3 regions of the Rhizobium sp. NPDC092011 genome follow, and region 2 is predicted to be linked to each of the others. Evidence: riboswitches for the same ligand, from Rfam matches in the RefSeq annotation. Region 2 holds a riboswitch; each other region holds the start of a gene.

Region 1 (6,485 bases), on a different contig from region 2:
CGGGGATCGGTTATGGCGATGAGATTGCCGGCAACGGCCAGACGCGGCCGCGGATCGCGCCAATGGCCATCCTTGCTGTAGGGCTCGGTCACGCTCTCGGACTTTGCGATCACGCCGTCGACCGTGTCGATGAGATGCAGTTTTCCTTCTTCCGTCAGGACGTAGGCATGCCGTGGCTTCGCCGGATCCAGCACGAAGTCCACGCGCCGCGTCGGTAGCTCGATCAGCCTATAGGGATTGGCTTTATCATCGGGGTCGATCAGGACGATAGTCTGTTCGCCGTAGTTGCCAAGGAAGAATTGCATGGACGTGCCGCCGAGCAAGGTCGAGACCTTGCCTTTCGGCATCGCCGTGCCGTAGGCGAGCATGTCGACCTTCGGACCGTCGATCCCGCCGGGGCGTACGATGAGGACGCCTTCCTCGCAGCCGAAGGCGACCAGCCGGGCAGATGTCGCTTCGCCATGCAGTCCGGTGCAGGGCGCGACTTGTCCTACCTGCTGGCCCGCGCGATCGAGTACCCGCAGACCGAGACGCGGCGGCAGCTCGCCTTCTTTCACGGCTAAGTCCATGTTGGGCACCGACACGAGCAGATGGTTGCCCATTGGCACGGCGACACCATGATGGGCCGCGGTGGTGCCGAAAGCCCGAATGTCGGCTTTGCCCTCGGCAAGATCGGTTTCCGACAGGAGGTCGAACTTGCCGCCGCGATCATAGAAGATCGCTACATCGTTTGCATGGCTCACCACATGGCCAGGTTTTTCTCCCTTCACCACGGTTGCAAGCAGTTTCGGGTCGGAAAGCTTGATATCGCGATGATCGCCATGATCGGAAAGCGATATGCCTGTGTCGATGGCATGCACCACATTCTTGTCGCCCTGTACGGCAAAGACGGTTTTGCCGGTTTGGGTGAGCGAAAGCGCGGCATATCCGTCGATGTCGAAGCGGCCTATTTCGCGGCCGCTCCGAACATCGAATGCGCGAACAATCGGCAGGCTATGATCGGCGACAAATAACCTCCAGCTTTCCGCCGTGTTCTCTTCTTCGGCGAGGGAGGGAAATGGAAATAGCAATGCGCACGCCAGCGAGGAGGCGGCCAGGAGGGTTGCAGAGCGGGAGCAAAACATGGGTGATCCTTTATGTAATAACATTACATGCCTATTGTTATAAAGTAACATCTGAGTTGTCCAGCCCCGCAGATGCAGGGATTGGTGGTGCTATCCACATATTATCAACACTGAAATTGGAGCAGGCGCGCGGAACCAGTTGACGCAATTTTAACCTCATATACTATATATAGTGTTCGAGGTTCCTTCGATTCGCAAGGATTGGAGGCGAAGATGGGAATCCGGTCGACGGACATGATGGTCGTCAAGCCGGAGCTGCCCCCGCAACTGTGAGCGGCGAGCGTTCGTTCGACATGGCCACTGGGACACATGTGTCTTGGGAAGGCAAGATCGGATGCTGCGACCCGCGAGCCAGGAGACCTGCCTCGAGCATAGCGTCCACGGGCGGGGTGTCCGGGTGGCGAGCGGGGAACTGTGCGGCATGACCGCCGGCGTCTTCGCTCCCGCGAATGCCCCGCATGAATTACTTCGGGGTGAAGTCCATGTTTTTGAGTACCCATATTCGGCTACGTGAATGACGGTCGTTTAAGCGACCGACCGCGCGCCGCATCCGTCTTCATTTTCATCCTGCAATGCGGGCATCGTCTGGTGCCCGAACACTTTCGCACGCCTATAAGACACACGAGGACATCCAATGAGCATTACCGTCTACAGCAAGCCCGCCTGCGTTCAATGCACCGCGACCACCCGCGCGCTCGACCGCCAGGGTATCGATTACACCATCATTGACGTGTCCACCGATAACGCCGCCTACGAGCTGGTGCAGGGCCTCGGCTACCGTCAGGTACCGGTCGTCATCGCCGGTGAGCAGCACTGGGCCGGTTTTCGTCCTGACATGATCAGCGCCCTCGCCTGAGGAGTTGGGCGGTGGGTGAGCTCGTCTATTTTTCCAGCAGATCCGAGAACACTCATCGCTTTGTTGCCAAGCTTGCCTTGCCGGCCGCTCGTATCCCGCTGTCAGCGGGGGAGGAGCTTCGAGCTACCCGCCCTTATGTCCTCATCGTGCCGACCTATTGCGGCGAAGGAGGCAAGGGTGCCGTGCCCAAGCAGGTGATCCGTTTCCTCAACGATGCGGATAACCGTTCGAACATCCGCGGGGTCATCGCCGCGGGCAACAGCAACTTCGGGGCGACCTACGGTATCGCCGGCGACATTATCTCTACCAAATGCAAAGTGCCGTTTCTGTATCGGTTCGAGCTTTTGGGAACGGAGGAGGATGTCGCCAATGTCAGACACGGATTGGAACGATTTTGGACACGCTAACGCTTGACCGGCCAGCGAAGGCCACGGAAACGGCATTGGACTATCACGCCCTCAACGCCATGCTGAATCTCTATGACGAGCAGGGGATGATCCAGCTCGACAAGGACCGCATGGCGGCCAAGCAGTATTTCCTTCAGCACGTCAATCAGAACACCGTCTTCTTCCATAATCTGCGGGAGAAGCTGGATTACCTGGTGACTGAGGGGTACTACGAGCAAGAGGTGCTGGATCAGTATTCGTTCAATTTCGTGCGTGATCTCTTCGATCACGCCTATGCGAAGAAGTTCCGTTTTCCGACGTTCCTCGGTGCTTTCAAATATTACACCAGCTACACGCTGAAGACCTTCGACGGCAAGCGCTATCTGGAGCGCTACGAAGACCGCATCTGCATGGTGGCGCTGGCGCTGGCACAAGGCAACGAAGCCCTGGCCAAGGACATGGTCGACGAGATCATCTCTGGCCGCTTTCAGCCGGCGACGCCGACCTTCCTCAATGCCGGCAAAAAGCAGCGCGGCGAGCTCGTCTCGTGCTTCCTGCTGCGGGTCGAGGACAATATGGAATCGATCGCACGCGGCATCAATTCCGCGCTGCAGCTTTCCAAGCGCGGCGGCGGCGTGGCGCTATCGCTGACCAACATCCGCGAGGCCGGTGCACCGATCAAGCAGATCGAGAACCAGTCCTCCGGCATCATCCCTGTGATGAAGCTGCTCGAGGATTCCTTCTCCTACGCCAACCAGCTTGGAGCCCGCCAGGGAGCTGGTGCCGTCTATCTCAATGCCCACCATCCCGACATCATGCGCTTCCTCGATACCAAGCGCGAAAATGCCGACGAGAAGATCCGTATCAAGACCCTGTCGCTCGGTGTCGTCGTTCCGGATATCACCTTCGAACTCGCGAAGAACAATGACGATATGTACCTGTTCTCGCCTTACGATGTGGAGCGCATTTACGGCGTCCCCTTCACTGAAATTTCGGTGACCGAAAAATATCGCGAAATGGTCGCCGACAGCCGCATCAAGAAGAAGAAGATCAAGGCGCGCGATTTCTTCCAGGTCATCGCCGAGATCCAGTTCGAGAGCGGCTATCCGTACATCATGTTCGAGGACACGGTGAACAAGGCCAATCCGATCGCCGGACGCATCACCATGAGCAATCTCTGCTCGGAAATTCTGCAGGTGAGCGAAGCCAGCAAGTATAATGATGACCTTTCCTACGAGCACATGGGCAAGGACATCTCCTGCAACCTGGGTTCGCTGAATATTGCCGCGGCGATGGATTCCGCCGATTTCGGCAAGACCATCGAAACCTCCATTCGGGCGCTGACGGCCGTCTCGGACATGAGCCATATCTCCTCCGTGCCTTCGATCGAAAAGGGCAATGACGACAGCCATGCTATCGGCCTTGGCCAGATGAACCTGCACGGTTATCTCGCCCGCGAACGCATCTTCTACGGCTCTGAAGAGGGTGTCGATTTCACCAATATGTATTTCTATACGGTGACTTACCACGCGGTCCGCGCCTCGAACCTCCTGGCGATCGAGCGGGGAACGAGCTTCAAGGGCTTCGAGAATTCGAAATACGCCTCCGGCGAATACTTCGATAAATATACGCAGCAGGAATGGGCGCCGGCGACGGAACGGGTCAAGCAGCTCTTCGAAGAGGCCGGTATCCACATCCCGACGCAAGAAGACTGGCTTGAGCTGAAGACGTCGGTCATGACATCTGGCCTTTATAACCAGAACCTGCAGGCCGTGCCCCCAACGGGCTCGATCTCCTACATCAACCACTCGACCTCTTCGATCCACCCGATCGTTTCCAAGATCGAGATCCGCAAGGAAGGCAAGATCGGCCGCGTCTATTATCCGGCCGCCTTCATGACCAACGACAATCTTGACTACTACCAGGACGCCTACGAGATCGGACCGGAAAAGATCATCGATACCTATGCGGCGGCCACCCAGCATGTCGACCAGGGCCTGTCGCTGACGCTGTTCTTCCGTGATACCGCGACCACCCGCGATATCAACAAGGCGCAGATCTACGCCTGGAAGAAGGGTATCAAGACCATCTACTACATCCGTCTTCGCCAGATGGCGCTGTCCGGCACCGAGGTGCAGGGCTGCGTTTCCTGCGCCCTCTGATTTCCGGTTTGAGAAGGACATTCCCGTGAACATGCAATTCAAGCCGGCAAGCCGTATCCGTGCGATCAACTGGAACCGCATCGACGACGACAAGGATCTCGAAGTCTGGAACCGCCTGACCGGCAATTTCTGGCTGCCTGAAAAAGTGCCGTTGTCGAACGACATCCCGTCCTGGGCGACGCTGAAACCGGAGGAGCAGCAGCTCACCATCCGCGTCTTCACCGGTCTGACCCTGCTCGACACGATCCAGAACGGCGTCGGCTCGGTCAAGCTGATGGCCGATGCCGCTACGCCACATGAAGAGGCCGTTCTTTCGAACATCTCCTTCATGGAGGCGGTACATGCGCGCTCCTACTCGTCGATTTTTTCGACGCTGTGCCTGACGCCTGACGTGGATGACGCCTATCGCTGGTCGGAGGAGAATGAGTTTCTGCAGCGCAAGTCGGCGCTGATCATGGAGCAATATGCATCCGGCGATCCGCTGAAGAAGAAGGTCGCCAGCGTCTTCCTCGAAAGCTTCCTGTTCTATTCGGGCTTCTATCTGCCGATGTTCTGGTCGAGCCGCGCCAAGCTCACCAACACCGCCGACATGATCCGCCTTATCATTCGCGATGAAGCCGTGCACGGCTACTATATCGGCTACAAATTCCAGCGCGGGCTGGAGCGGCTTTCGGAAGACCGCAAGCAGGAGATCAAGGATTTTGCCTTCGACCTGCTGCTCGAACTTTACGACAACGAGGCGAAATATACCGAAGCGCTCTACGACGGCGTTGGCCTCACCGAAGACGTCAAGAAGTTCCTGCATTACAACGCCAACAAGGCGTTGATGAACCTCGGCTACGAGGCACTGTTCCCCGCCGAGGCCTGCAAGGTCAATCCGGCGATCCTTTCGGCGCTCTCGCCGAATGCCGACGAGAACCACGACTTCTTCTCCGGTTCCGGTTCGTCCTACGTCATCGGGAAGGCTGTTGCGACCGAGGATGAGGACTGGGATTTCTGAGGGGCGGCCTAGCCGCTCAAGGACATGGAATGCCAGATGAGTTCCGATCGCAGCCGTGAGGCTGCGATTGTCGCTTTGGGCTCACCGTCACGACGCGATCATGTGCCGCGTGCTTTGCAGCACTGACAAAGTCCTATGCTACGTCCCGGCTTCCGTGAGGCCAAGGACGTGTCATGAATTACATCGATTATATAGCCGACCCCGCGCGCGACTGCGCGATCATCGTTCATCGCGGGCTATGGCGTGCGGCACCGGAAAACAGCTTGCTGGCGATAGAGCAGGCGATTTCCGCTGGCTATGATGTGGTCGAGATCGACGTAAGACGCAGCAGCGACGGAGAGCTTGTTCTCCTGCACGACGATACGCTCGAACGAATGACGGGCCTCAACAAACAGCCCGAGGCGCTAACATGGCGGCAGTTGCGGAGCCTTGCCTTGCGCGATCGCGATGGGGGCGAGGCGAACCCGATGACGAGGGAGACGCTGCCGGGCCTGAGGGATGTCTTCGATCTCACCCGAGACCGAATTTTCGTCCATCTCGATGTCAAGCACAGGCACACGATCCCAGATGTAATTGCATGCGCCCGCGCCATGGGCGTGGATCAACAAGTCGATTTCTGGGGTAACCTGAAGACTGAGGAGGATCTGGCATGGATCCGCGCGAATGTGTCGTCGCAGGCTGTTCCCTTCATGGCAAAAACCCGCCTCGAGGCGCCGGATGCCGCAAGGCAGCTGGACCTCCTGTTTCAACTCAATCCATTCCTGTGCGAAATCTATTTTGAAGGGTTGGAGCAGGTCGCCGAGCGCGGGACGATTTTCAAGGAGGCCGGGATTGCGCTCTGGGTCAATACGCTGGATGCGGTTTCATGTGCCGGTTTCACTGACACCGCTGCATTGCAAGATCCGCACGCAGTCTGGGGTCGCTTGATCGACGCCGGTGTTTCAGCGATACAGACCG
Region 2 (6,485 bases):
CTTCGCACGATTTCGGCGCCTGCAGCCAAAGCATTCAGCTTGCCTCTCGCCACTCGGCGAGGGAGAGGTGCCATGCCGCAATTGGTGCAGGGGCACAGTTTGTCGGCATCGACGAATTGCAGTGCCTTTCGCAGAGTAGCGGCCACTTCCTCTGGCGTTTCGATGGTATTGCTTGCCACATCGATGGCGCCGACCATCACTTTTTTACCTCGGACCAGCTCAATGAGATCCATTGGAACGTGCGAGTTGTGGCACTCCAGGGAAATCATACCGATACTGGATTTCTGCAATTTGGGGAAGGATTCCTCATATTGCCGCCACTCCGACCCCAGGGTCTTTTTCCAATCCGTATTGGCTTTTATACCGTAGCCATAGCAAATATGGACGGCCGTTTCGCACTTGAGCCCTTCGATCGCCTTTTCCAACGTGGCAACGCCCCAATCATTCACCTCGTCAAAGAAGACATTGAATGCGGGCTCGTCGAACTGGATGATATCGACGCCGGCAGCCTCCAATTCCCTCGCTTCCTGATTGAGGATCTTGGCGAATTCCCAGGCCAGCTTTTCGCGGCTTTTATAGTGGTTGTCAAAGAGCGTATCGATCATCGTCATCGGACCCGGCAGAGCCCATTTGATGGGCTGCTTGGTCTGCTTACGCAGGAACTTGGCGTCTTCGACGAAAACCGCCTTTTTGCGAGACACCGCGCCGACGACCGTAGGGACGCTCGCATCATAGCGATCCCGAATTCTGACGGTCTCGCGTTTTTCGAAATCAACCCCATCGAGATGCTCGATGAAGGTGGTCACGAAATGTTGGCGCGTCTGCTCGCCGTCGCTGACGATATCGATCCCTGCCTGCCGTTGATCGTCCAAGGATAAGCGCAAGGCGTCCTGTTTGCCCTCGATCAATTCCTCATCCTGCAATTTCCAGGGCGACCAGAGTTTTTCCGGCTCTGCAAGCCACGAGGGCTTTGGCAAGCTGCCGGCGGTTGACGTGGGCAACAGTGTTTTCATGATAGGCGGCCTTATGTTTCTGGTTCGTCAAATGGCGTGATTGGCAGACCATTGCTCAAGAACGGTCTTGTATGGTTTGATGAAGTGCTCCTCAGCAAACCTTCCCTGCTCAACAGCCAGCCGGCTACGCTCTTCGCGATCGTAGACAATACGGGTCAGTGAATAATCCTGATGCTTGAGACTTGGCTGATAACAGGCCCCTGCCGCGGAATTGGCGTTGTAGATCTCGGGCCGGTAAATCTTCTGAAAAGTCTCCATCGTACTGATGGTGCTGATGAGCTCGAGATTGGTATAGTCATCGAGCAGATCGCCGAGAAAATAAAAGGCAAAAGGCGCAACGCTATTCGGCGGCATGAAGAAGCGAACCTGCAGCCCCATTTTTTGGAAGTAGAGATCGGTCGACGACAATTCATCCTGCTGGTATTCGACGCCCAATACAGGATGCTGATTTCCAGTCCGACGGTATGTCTTGCTGCTTGAGGCGCTCAGACATATGACCGGCGGCTTGTGAAAATGCTCTTTGTAGGCATCAGAATTCACAAAACATTTGAACAGGTTGCCATGCAACTCGCCAAAATTCTCTGGCATGCCGAATGCGGCGCGATCCTTGTTGTACTCCGGCAGAACGACGCTGAAGTCGTAATCTCGGACGTAAGAGGAGAAATTATTCCCGACGATACCCTCGATGCGTTCGTTGGTCTTTCGATCAACGATGTTCGTTTTCAATATTTCGATCAGGGGGAAGGCATCATTGTTGCCTTCAGTAGCAATAGCCATTTCAACCGAAATGATTTCGAGTTCGACGCAATAGCGATCGCCTTTGGGATTATCCCAATGCGCCAGGGCGTTGAAACGATTATCAATCATCTTCAGGGCATTGCGGAGGTTTTCCTGACGGCTCTCCCCTCTCGCCAAATTGGCAAAGTTGGTCGTGATACGCGTGTTTTCTGAGGGGCGATAGTCCTCATCAAAAGTAATTCTCTTAATATTGAAATTGAATCGTTTATTCATCGCGATCGGACGTCCTATATCCCGATATAGATCCTGAGTCTTTTGATACATGATTCAGGATACACCGGATATTATTTGCCATTGCTTCAGCCGGCAGCCTTTGTGCTATCCGGACTTGAGAGCGTTGTGCGTTTTATGCCTGACACATCCATTAAGTAACAATGGTATTATCTCACGGAAGCATGAGCCGTGTTCATGATTTGCCGTAAGAGCCGCCTTAAAAGACGGCGCAGATAAAGGCGGACAGAAAAGTCATCCGCTTCGAACCCCGTAACAATCACTTCCTTGTATTCCGGTGATGAACGCCTTGACCACGCAAGCGACATAAGACATTGGTTCGTCATCGTGGTTCTGCGGACGGGAGTCCGGAGCTAAGAGGGAATTCGGTGAGGGTTTTGATCACAGCCTGAATCCGAAGCTGCCCCCGCAACTGTAAGCGGCGAGCGAACGTCCATCCATGTCACTGAGGCGCGCCTCGGGAAGGCGGACGAAAGCAACGACCCGCAAGCCAGGAAACCTGCCGCGATAGATAACGTCCACGGGCGGGGTGTCCCGGAGTGCCGCTTTCGCGTTCGGTACCCCTGTGCCGTCGTCTCTGCGTCATGCCGCCGCCTTGCCGAAACTTATGGTAATGCCAATGACAGAGACCGCGACGATAGAAAAGCCTGCCCAGCCCGCCTCGACAACCAAGCTCGTCGATACCGTCCTTCCCATTGGCGAAGGGCGGGCGTGACAATGCTGGACAGGCAACATCTGTCGATCCTGCGTGAAGTCGACCGCATGGGCAGCCTGACGGCTGCAGCGGAGCGGCTGAACGTCTCCCAGTCTGCCCTTAGCCACACGATCCGCAAGCTCGAAGAACGCTATGGCGTGGCGATGTGGGAAAAGGATGGCCGCACCCTTCGTCTCACCGAGGCCGGCCGCTACATCCTGACGCTTGCGCAGCGCGTTCTCCCCCAGATCGAAAGGGCTGAGGATGTCCTGTCGGATTATCGCCACGGCCAGCGAGGCTCTCTCAAGATCGGCATGGAATGCCATCCGTGCCACCAGTGGCTTATGGGTGTCACAAAGCCCTATCTCATGGAATGGCCGGATGTGGGCCTGGAGCTGACGACATCATTTGCCTTCGGTGGCGTTGCCGCTCTCACCGGATACGAAATCGACATCCTGATCACACCGGATCCGATCGAGATGCCCGCAATTCACTATCTGCCAGTGTTCGACTACGAATTGGTGCTTGCCGTTCCGGCCGACCATCCGCTGGCGCTGAAGCGTCATGCCGAACCTGCTGACCTGCTGGATGAGACGCTGTTCACCTATCCGGTACCGCCGGAGCGGCTGGATGTCTTCACGCAATTCCTAGTGCCCGCCAATTGTCGCCCGCGCCATCATCGGAATGTTGAAACGACTGAAATGATGCTTCAACTCGTGGCGGCAGGTCGCGGGGTTAGCGCCATTCCTGACTGGTTGGTGCGTCGGGAGGCGGCAGCACTGGGTGTCCGGCCAGTCCGCATCGGCCAGCACGGCATCAAAAAAAGCATCCACCTCGGATTAAGAGATGGCGACGACACTGTCGATTTCATCGCCGGGTTTCTCGCGACGTCGCGCCAGGCATCGGCCTAAAGCTGCAATAGTCATGACGGCATCGGCGCAGTGGAGCTTGCCGATCTCGATCGGTTCGCCACCTAGGCTGCGCCGATGACTTTGGCTATCGCGGGAGGAGTAGATCCAGCCGCCATATTCCAATGGGCAAACACCTCGAGAGTGCCGATTTCGATAAGCCGTGACAAACCGCCGGCGCATTCATCGGCCGGCCGTGTTTTTCCGGCAGGAAGTGCGAGGCAATCTTATGATGGCCAGGACCCCGCGTTCGTCGGCATAAAGAGCCGCGGGTTCGCAATGCATGTCCAAGCCACATGGTGCGACAGGTGTTCCCCCGGAAATGGATATCCGGATCGCACAAGACGGTACAAGTGTGATTGAGACAACTGCTCTCTAAGGAGTTCGAACCCCTGGCCCGCTGGTCATGCGGCAGGATGGCGGTGCTCAGTGTTTGAACGCTTTAGGCCAACGCGGGCGACCGCAACAGCTTAAAGAATATCTTCTCTCAAGGTTGCTCCATCGTCTTCTGCGACGACTCCCACGGTTCACCTCCTCCACCATCCGCTGGCTCGGCGGAAATGAAGCCGCACCGCGTGAACGATGATGCCGGCTCGAAAGCGATGCCGGCGGTAGATGGGTCAAGATCTCTCATCCCCATCATCGCTGATCAGATTCGAAGTTCCTATAAGGTTGGGATGTCAGGTAGTTCATGTCCCCATACAAAGACAGGATCCTATAAAGCCTGCTCCGCTGTGGCGAGCCACAGCGGAGCAGTCGTTATCATTGCTCTATTTCAAGCCGGCAATTGGAAGGCCCAATTGGCAATCAGCACGATGGCGAGGCCTCCAACCAGGGCCAGATATGGCAGAATTCCCGCCTTCTTCACGCCGAGGTCCTGGCCAACAAGACCCAGATCGTCCATAGCCCCGGCCGGGAATTTGCCGCCGTCACGCACATAATGCCGGTAGGCGAACACTGGCAGGATCAGGGCGGCAAAAGCAAAGCCGATCCAGAGTGCGTTGGCATAGCCCCAAACCTTGGCGCCTGCACCGAGGAAGAGCGCGTTGACGAAAGCCAGAACGGTGTTGAGACCGATCAGCCAGGACGGTGCCTTCCACGGACGCTCGACATGGCCGGAATCCATGCGGTGGATCCAGCCGGAGTTGAGATTGAGGAAGTTGAAGATGATGTAGCCGACGTTGGAGACGGCAAGTACGAAGAAATAGCCACTTGTGTCGGATGCAATGGCGAGAAGGGAGAGGTTGAAGGCGAAGTCCGTCCACATCGCCCTGGTCGGTGCACCATGCTCGTTCACGTGATCAAGATATTTCGGCAGCCATCCGTCCTTCGAGCCCTGATAGAGCGTGCGCGAAGACCCGGCCATTGCGGTCATGATGGCCAGGAACAGTGCCATGATCATCAGGATCACGAGGAGCTGGGTGACTATGCGGCCGGCACCGATCAGGCCGCCGAGCGCTTCGGCGACACCGGTGCCGTCGACGATACCGGGCGCCAGCATGCCAGCGTGGCCGAGCACGCCCTGGAAAGCAAAGGGCACCAGGAAGAAGAAGATGCAGCAGGCAAGACCCGAATAAAAGATCGCCTTGAAGGTGTCGGTCTTCGGATTTTTAAGTTCTCGAGTGTAGCAGACCGCGGTTTCAAACCCGTAGGTCGACCAGGCGGCAATGTAGAGACCACCCAGGAAAAGCGTCCAGCCACCATTGCTCCAGGTTCCATCTGTCCCGGCATAGGCGGCCGTCGGCGGCACCAGACCGGTGACGTTGCTGGAGACGATCTGGCCGCTGACAATTGGATAGATGCCAATGATAAGCAGCGGGACGAGGACGATGATCGCCAGCCATTTCTGCACACTTGCCGTCTCGGAGATACCGCGGTGCTGGATTGCAAATATGATCAGCATCAGAATGCCACCGATGAAGAAGGTGGCGTTGATGTTGGCCATTGCGAGGAATGGAATATTGAAGCTGACGAGAGACCAGTTGCGAATGGCAGGCGTCAAAGCGGCGACGCCATCGGCGCTCAGTAGCGCTTTTACTGCATCTTGCGGCGATGTGCCGGCATGGGCCGTAATGTATTCGGCGACACGCGGGCTATCGACTGCAACCGACGTCGCATGGGCAGTGATCCAACTCAGCACCGCTTGCGAATCCGCGGCCGGGATCGGGAAAAAGGCATTGAGAATATAACCGGCTGCGATGGCACAGCCGAGCGACAGCACCGGCGACCATGCGAACCAGTTGCACCAGACCGAAAGCGGCGCGATGAACTTCGAATAGCGCAGCCATGCCGTTGCGCCATAGACCGATGCACCGCCTGACTTGTTGGCGAACATGCCGGCAATCTCGGCATAGGTAAAAGACTGCAGGAACCCCATGACCATCGAAATGATCCAGACGACGAAGGCAAGCTTGCCTGTCGTGCCGGCGATGCCGCCGATGGAGAAGAGAACAAGTGGCGGCACGCCCGCAGCCACCCAGAACGCGCCCTTCCAGTCGAGCGCGCGTATAAGCTTACCTTCGGTGCCAGCGGAAACGCCGGCGTCCACAATATCCGTCATTGGTGATATTCCCCATCTTTGTTCCGGACGTATCTTCGTACGTCTCCCTGAACGTGCCTCCCATGGCATTACGGGGCTTGCTGGAGGTTTTCATGAGCCGAGTCTGTGCGCGGGTTCCAGATGCATGCCCTTTATGCATAGTGAAGATATTTTCTTTTTAGTCAACATCACTTTACTTTCGGACGGCATTTTGTCAGCATGATTCCAGTGTGGTGAGGCACATCAATTTCCCGAGAGGGCTATATGCGAGATCTCCATCCGCCGATCGCCGGAATTCGGCC
Region 3 (6,485 bases), on a different contig from region 2:
GCTTGCAAAATGGGAGATGCTTAGCATGAAGAAGATCACCTTCACGAAGGAAGAGAAGGCGGCGATCGTCGCGCGTCTTCAACGCTATTTCTCTGAGGAGCTCGATCAGACGCTTGGCACATTGCCGGCCGAGTTCCTGCTTGAGTTCCTTACGACCGAGATCGGCCCATACTATTACAATCAGGGCCTGCGCGACGCCCATGCAGCGTTTATGAGCAAGATGGAGGACTTCGGCGAGGCGATCTATCTGTTGGAGAAGGAGCCCGCCAAGAGTTGATGGAGCCTCATTTCTTCGGCTGGAACGTGTGTTCCATCGCCGGGAAGGTGCGTGCCTTTACCTCTTCGGCATAAGTTTCAGCTGCTTTGGAGACCAAGGGTGCCAGCTTGGCGAAATGCTTGACGAAGCGCGGCTTGAAGTCGTTGAAGAGGCCGAGCATGTCGTCGGAGACGAGGATCTGCCCGTCACAGGCTGCGGAAGCGCCGATGCCGATCGTGGGAGTGGCGACAGCGGCGGTGATTTCGCGGGCGAGCGGTTCTATCGTGCCTTCGATCACCATTGCGAAAGCGCCAGCCTCGGAGATCGCCCTGGCATCGCGGCGAATCTTATCCGCCTCCTCATCCGAGCGTCCGAGAGAACGATAGCCACCGGTCGTGTTGACCTGCTGCGGCATCAGCCCGACATGGCCGAAGACCGGGACACCGCGAGAGGTGAGGAAGGAGACGGTTTCCGCCATTTCCTCGCCGCCCTCGAGTTTCACGCCATCGCAGCCCGTTTCCTTCAGGATGCGCGCGGCGTTGCGAAAGGCTTGTTCCTTCGACTCCTGATAGGAGCCGAATGGCAGGTCGACGATGACGCAGGCGTGCTTTGCGCCGCGCATGACCGCCTGGCCGTGCGCAATCATCATTTCCATGGTAACGCCGACGGTCGTCTCCATGCCGTAGAGCACCATGCCAAGGGAATCGCCGACCAGCAGCAGGTCGCAATGGGGATCGAGAAGGCGAGCAATCGGCGTCGTATAGGCTGTCAGGCTGACGATGGGGTGCGTGCCTTTCATCGCTTCGATGGCGGCAGGCGTGGTGCGCTTGGTGCGTCCGACGGTGCTCATTTCAGGCGGCCCTTTCATTGGCGGACGATTTGCGGCCGATGACACGATTGTCGAGCAGGCGGGTGGTGCCTATTCGTACGAAAAGCGCGATGAGGACGGGACTGCCTTGAAGTGTCGTCAGCGGCTCCAGCGTGTCCGGATGACGGACGGCGACCACTTCGGCAGTCGCAAGCGGCTCTGTCTCGATGAAGGCGCGCAGGGTGTCCTCGAGAGCCAAGGGTTCGTCAGCCCCAAGTGCGTAGAGCCTTTCGGCTTCCGCAAGCGCCTTCGGTACGATGACGGCGGCGGCACGCTCTTCCTTCGAGAGATAGGTGTTGCGCGAGGACAGGGCCAGGCCATCCGTATCGCGAACGGTCGGTACGGGAACGACACGAACCGGCTGGGCCAGATCCTCGACCATGCGACGGATGATCGCCACCTGCTGATAATCCTTTTCGCCGAAATAAGCGCTATCAGGCTGGACGATATTGAAAAGCTTGGTGACAACGGTTGCGACACCGGCAAAATGTCCAGGGCGGACCGCGCCTTCGAGTTCCGTGCCAAGCTTCGGCACGTCGACTACAGTTTCCATGGGGCGCGGATACATATCAGCCACTTCGGGTGCGAAGAGGAAATCGACACCTGCCTCGCGCAGCATGGCGCTGTCGCGCTCAAGATCGCGCGGATATTTCGCCAGATCCTCATTGGCGCCGAATTGCAGTGGATTGACGAAGATCGAGGTGACGACGATATCGTTCTCGGCTTTGGCGCGGGAAACCAGCTCCATATGGCCGGCATGAAGGTAGCCCATGGTCGGCACCAGGCCGATGCTGCGACCGGCTTTGCGATGTTCGCCGAGCCGTTCACGCAAGGTGGCTATCGTGCTGATGACATCCATAATGGCACTCCTCCCAAGGCAGTGCCGCCTCACACCGCCCGTTTCCGTCCCTAGAATTCGGCGGGCCGTTCTAACGTGTGCAGTGCAAAAAGGCAATTCAAGGCGCGTGATGTGGTGGGCGTGGGGATGTTGTCCAATCCGCTGCCTGTCCTGTCGGGAGGATGATATTGCAGGTGCGAGACTGGTAACTGGAAACCTCGCGTAGCTGCCTTGGATATAGCCTCGCTTCCCAAAGCATACCCCAAATGAAATCGCTCTCCGAGGCGAGGCCCGGGAGAGCGAATGCGATATGATGTCGTCTCGTGTCGAGGTTACACCGAGCGGGTCAAGCCGCCGTCGACCTTGAGGTTCTGGCCGGTGATGTAGCCGGCGCCATCCGAGGCGAGGAAGGCGACGGTGGCGGCGATTTCGGCGCTGGTGCCGTAACGCTGCATCGGCACGGTCTCGCGGCGCTCCTCGGTTGCCGGGAGGCTATCGATCCAGCCGGGCAGGACGTTGTTCATCCGCACATTGTCTGCGGCATAGGTGTCGGCGAAAATCTTGGTGTAGGAAGCAAGTCCCGCGCGGAAGACTGCCGAGGTCGGGAACATTGGCGAGGGTTCGAACGCCCAGGCGGTGGAGATGTTGACGATCGCGCCGGACTTCTGCTTCTGCATGATGGGGGCGACGAGGCGCGTCGGACGGATGACGTTCATTAGATAGACGTCTAGGCCGGTGTGCCATTGCTCGTCGGTGATCTCAAGGATCTGAGCGCGGGGGCCGTGGCCGGCGCTGTTGACGAGCACGTCGATCCGTCCCCATTTCTCCATGGTCGTGTCGACCAGTCGCTTGAGGTCGTCATTCGACTGGTTCGAGCCCGTGATGCCGATGCCGCCAAGCTCTTGTGCCAGCGCTTCACCTTTTCCGGAGGAGGACAGAATGGCTACCTTGAAACCATCGGCAGCAAGGCGTCTGGCGCTCTCCGCACCCATGCCGCTGCCGCCCGCTGTGATAACAGCCACTTTTTCTATCGACATTTTCGGTTCCTCTTTCATCTCGTTCGGATAGAGTTTCTTGCCTCAAATTTACCGATGAAATATCATCTTTCCTGCGCGTGGGCGAAGCAGTTACGCTCTTATTTGTCAGTAGAAAAACTATCGCATGGATGGCTCAGTCGGTAAACTTCCTTCTCTGAATGGTCTCAAGGCGTTCGAGGTATCTGCGCGGCATCATAGCTTCAGGCTTGCCGCCGAGGAACTCGGTGTTACGCAAGGCGCTGTGGCCCAGCAGGTGCGCGGGCTGGAGGCGGAGCTCGGAGTCAAGTTGTTCGAGCGGATGCCGCGAAGTCTTGTCTTGACGGGCGAGGGGCGTGGCTATTTCGCCGATATCAGGCGTGCCTTTGAAATCATCGCTCAGGCGACTGGCGATCTTAAGCCACAGCCCGTCAGGCTTACGATCAGCACCACGCCGACATTCGCATCGAAATGGCTGATCCCACGCCTGCCGGATTTTACGGCGCGTCATCCGGATCTCGACCTCCATATTCTCGCGACGGAGCGCATGTCTGGCTTTCAGGCCGATGGGGTGGACCTTGCCGTGCGCTATGGCAGACCACCCTTCGGTCCAGGACTGGCGACGGAGTTGCTATTCGAGCAGGAAATCATTGCGGTTTGCAGCCTGGTGCTGCTGCTTGAGCGAAAGCCGCCGACTACCTCGGAGGAGCTTGCAGGTTACGTGCTTCTGCATGATGCCCATAATTCCTGGCCGGAATTCATCGACAGGCATTTCGGAGGCGCGGCGCAGGCACCCTACAAGGGGATCAGTTTCAACCAGACCTCACACGCCATCGAAGCTGCCATTGCCGGGCAGGGCATCGTGCTTGCCAACCGGGATTTCGTTGCCCGAGACTTGGCTGAAGGGCGCCTGATACAGATCGTCGAGGGATCGCTAAGCGGTCCCTCCGATTTTTACATGGTCTGGCCACGCTACCGGAAATCGGCGGCCCTGGAGACGGTTATCGCCTGGCTGGGTGAAGAGGCGAGACGGAAATGAGGCGGTGGCCCCTGCCACGCCTTGACCGGCTCTCGAACATCGGACATTGCTGCGTTGTAACGGTTCTGCGGACCTTTGGTCCGGAGCTAAGAGGGAATCCGGTCACAATGCCGGAGCTGCCCCCGCAACTGTAAGCGGCGAGCCGTCGTCCAAGATGTCACTGAGGGAGCCTCCTTGGGAAGACGGACGGCGGTGATGAACCGTGAGCCAGGAGACCTGCCGCTACAGATAACGTCCACGGGCGGGGTGTCCCGGTGTGCCGCTTTGCGACCGGCATGTCTATGCCCGGCGCCGATGCGTCATTCCATTGCCCTGCCTTCCAATCGAGATGGTAGTGCTCTTATGTCAAATACGCCTTCCGGGGTTCACACGCAGTCTCCCACAACACTGATCGACATCGTCTTTCCAGGCGATACCAACCACCATGGCACCTTTTTCGGAGGCGCAGGCCTTGCGTTGATGGATCGCGTCGCCTTCATCTCCGCCACAAGATACGGCCGCGCGCCTTTCGTGACCGCCTCTTGCGAACGGGTTGATTTCAGACAACCGGCTCGCATCGGTCATATCGTCGAATTTACAGCGCTTCCCGTCAGGGCCGGGCGTCGTTCCCTGACGATCGAGGTGGAAATGGTTGCGGAGGCCATCGCCGGCCGGGAGCGGCATGTTTGCACACGCGGCGTCTTTCACATGGTTGCGATCCCCGAGGAGCAAAGCGCGTCTGACTGGATATTGCCACCACTTAAATCGCAAGCCGAGCCGCCCCGAAGCGAAGGCGCGGCGATGGTGGATATTGTATTTCCCGATCAGGCCAATAGCGCCGGAAAAATGTTTGGCGGCGAAGCGGTGGCCTACATGACGAAGGCTGCCTTCATTGCCGCATCGAGACTTTCCGGGAGGTTGACGGTACTGGCGTCTTCGGAGCGCATCGACTTTTCCCGCCCTATCGTCGTTGGCGAGATTGTCGAGGTTTGCGCCGAGGTCATCGAAATCGGGCGGACCTCAATGAAAGTGCAGACGGTCCTCTACTCCGAGAACCTTCTCAGCGGAGAGCGACATATCACGGCGACGGGACATTTCGTGATGGTTGCCGTTGATGCAAACCACAAGCCTGTCGTCGTCGAGCGATGAGTTTGACGCGGCGAGTGCGTGCTTCCTGATTGCCCTGGCTCATCCATCACGATGCGGTTGAAGGCATGATGTGGAAGATGATCGTCTCTCTGGCGCCGTTGCTCCAGGCTCCGCCGATCGAGCAGATTTTCGAGGAATGAAATGCCATCTGGCGTGGCCGGCGCGTCTTGGCACATATGCCTGCCATCCACCTGCTTGCGCGCGGCCCTTAGTATTCGGTTCCTAAGGCTTTCCCGGGATTAGCGCTTTTCTCAATCTTTTGCTGTTAGCTGACCGCATGGCAAAGATCGTGGCATTGGCGGCATATTTCTATCAGGCGGCCGTGGCATTCGGGCTGCTGATCGCAATAGCGCATTTGCTTGCGCCGGCGGATTACGCGGCCTACTCGCTTTTCATCACCATCAGCCAGTTTGCGGCGATCTTCTGCTTCGAATGGATCCGCCATGCCTGCAGCCGCTTCTATCCGGGTTCGACGCCCGGGAGCGAAGCACTGGAGCGAAAGGCGCTGACCGTCGAGTTTGCCGTATGCGCGATGATCTGCCTGGTCGCTGCATCCGCGTCGATCTTCTTTTCGGTTCCCCGCGAGATTGCGATGCTTGGCGCTCTTGTTGCGGTTTTGCAGGGCGGAAGCGATCTTCATCTCACCATGCTGCGCTTTCGCCAGGAGTTTCGCGCCTTTTCCCGACTGCAGGGATCCCGCGCCACCATTCTTGCCGTCGGTACGCTCGCCGGAGCAATGGTTACTCCAAACTTCACCTGCACGATCATAGGGTTGCTCGCCGGCTATGTTGCCTACGGCTCGTGGGCCATATTTCTGACCCGCGACAGTCTGCGCGAAGCGGCGCGTCTCGAGCCAGCGCTGATCCGCAAGCATTTTGTTTATGGCAGCGTTGCGGCCAGCGCCTCGGTGCTCGGTATGCTTGCGCCGTTGGGCTTGAAGTCGATCCTGACGGCGGCGTTAGGGGCGGGCGGGGCTGCAGGCGCATTGCTGGCGCTCGATCTGCTGCAGCGGCCGTTCGTGCTGATCGTTTCGGCACTGCAGGCCATTCAATATCCGGATGTGGTCGCCTCCCATGATCGCGATGGTATAACTCCTGCGTTCAGGAAACAGCTTGGAGATTACTATTCGCTGCTGACCGGCCTTACATTGATGACCGCGGCCGGCATTTTCGCCCTGTTGCAGCCCGTGGCGCATCTGGTTATTTCGGCTGGCTTGCGCGACGGATTTCTTGCAGGCGCGCCTTTTGTCGTCGGTCTTTCGGTGTGCCGCGCCCTGACATTGAACATGTCGCCGACGCCTGCGCACCTTCAGCGCCGATTGCTGATGATTTTCCTGTTGGCTT

Evidence for each region. A riboswitch is a leader RNA that binds a small molecule or an ion and turns the genes downstream of it on or off. The one in region 2 is predicted to bind cobalamin.
Region 1: it holds a riboswitch for cobalamin, as region 2 does, so the genes downstream of both, nrdH (glutaredoxin-like protein NrdH) here and ACIQJ2_RS24385 (LysR family transcriptional regulator) in region 2, are expected to answer to the same signal.
Region 3: it holds a riboswitch for cobalamin, as region 2 does, so the genes downstream of both, ACIQJ2_RS11870 (acyl-CoA thioesterase) here and ACIQJ2_RS24385 (LysR family transcriptional regulator) in region 2, are expected to answer to the same signal.

The regions. Positions count from the first base shown of each region.
Region 1 is NZ_JBIVSO010000001.1:1,362,384-1,368,868, forward strand. It holds gene ACIQJ2_RS06240 (hypothetical protein) at 1-1,124, opposite strand, end outside; cobalamin riboswitch at 1,287-1,507, shown strand; gene nrdH (glutaredoxin-like protein NrdH) at 1,759-1,980, shown strand; gene nrdI (class Ib ribonucleoside-diphosphate reductase assembly flavoprotein NrdI) at 1,992-2,387, shown strand; gene nrdE (class 1b ribonucleoside-diphosphate reductase subunit alpha) at 2,375-4,528, shown strand; gene nrdF (class 1b ribonucleoside-diphosphate reductase subunit beta) at 4,554-5,528, shown strand; gene ACIQJ2_RS06265 (glycerophosphodiester phosphodiesterase family protein) at 5,702-6,485, shown strand, end outside.
Region 2 is NZ_JBIVSO010000007.1:8,574-15,058, reverse strand. It holds gene ACIQJ2_RS24395 (methionine synthase) at 1-1,013, opposite strand, end outside; gene ACIQJ2_RS24390 (DUF1852 domain-containing protein) at 1,041-2,024, opposite strand; cobalamin riboswitch at 2,354-2,564, shown strand; gene ACIQJ2_RS24385 (LysR family transcriptional regulator) at 2,760-3,647, shown strand; gene ACIQJ2_RS24380 (APC family permease) at 4,420-6,204, opposite strand; gene ACIQJ2_RS24375 (DUF1989 domain-containing protein) at 6,448-6,485, shown strand, end outside.
Region 3 is NZ_JBIVSO010000002.1:709,264-715,748, forward strand. It holds gene ACIQJ2_RS11845 (DUF2164 domain-containing protein) at 26-277, shown strand; gene panB (3-methyl-2-oxobutanoate hydroxymethyltransferase) at 285-1,106, opposite strand; gene panC (pantoate--beta-alanine ligase) at 1,108-1,983, opposite strand; gene ACIQJ2_RS11860 (SDR family oxidoreductase) at 2,295-2,999, opposite strand; gene ACIQJ2_RS11865 (LysR substrate-binding domain-containing protein) at 3,124-4,014, shown strand; cobalamin riboswitch at 4,058-4,253, shown strand; gene ACIQJ2_RS11870 (acyl-CoA thioesterase) at 4,357-5,142, shown strand; gene ACIQJ2_RS11875 (hypothetical protein) at 5,420-6,485, shown strand, end outside.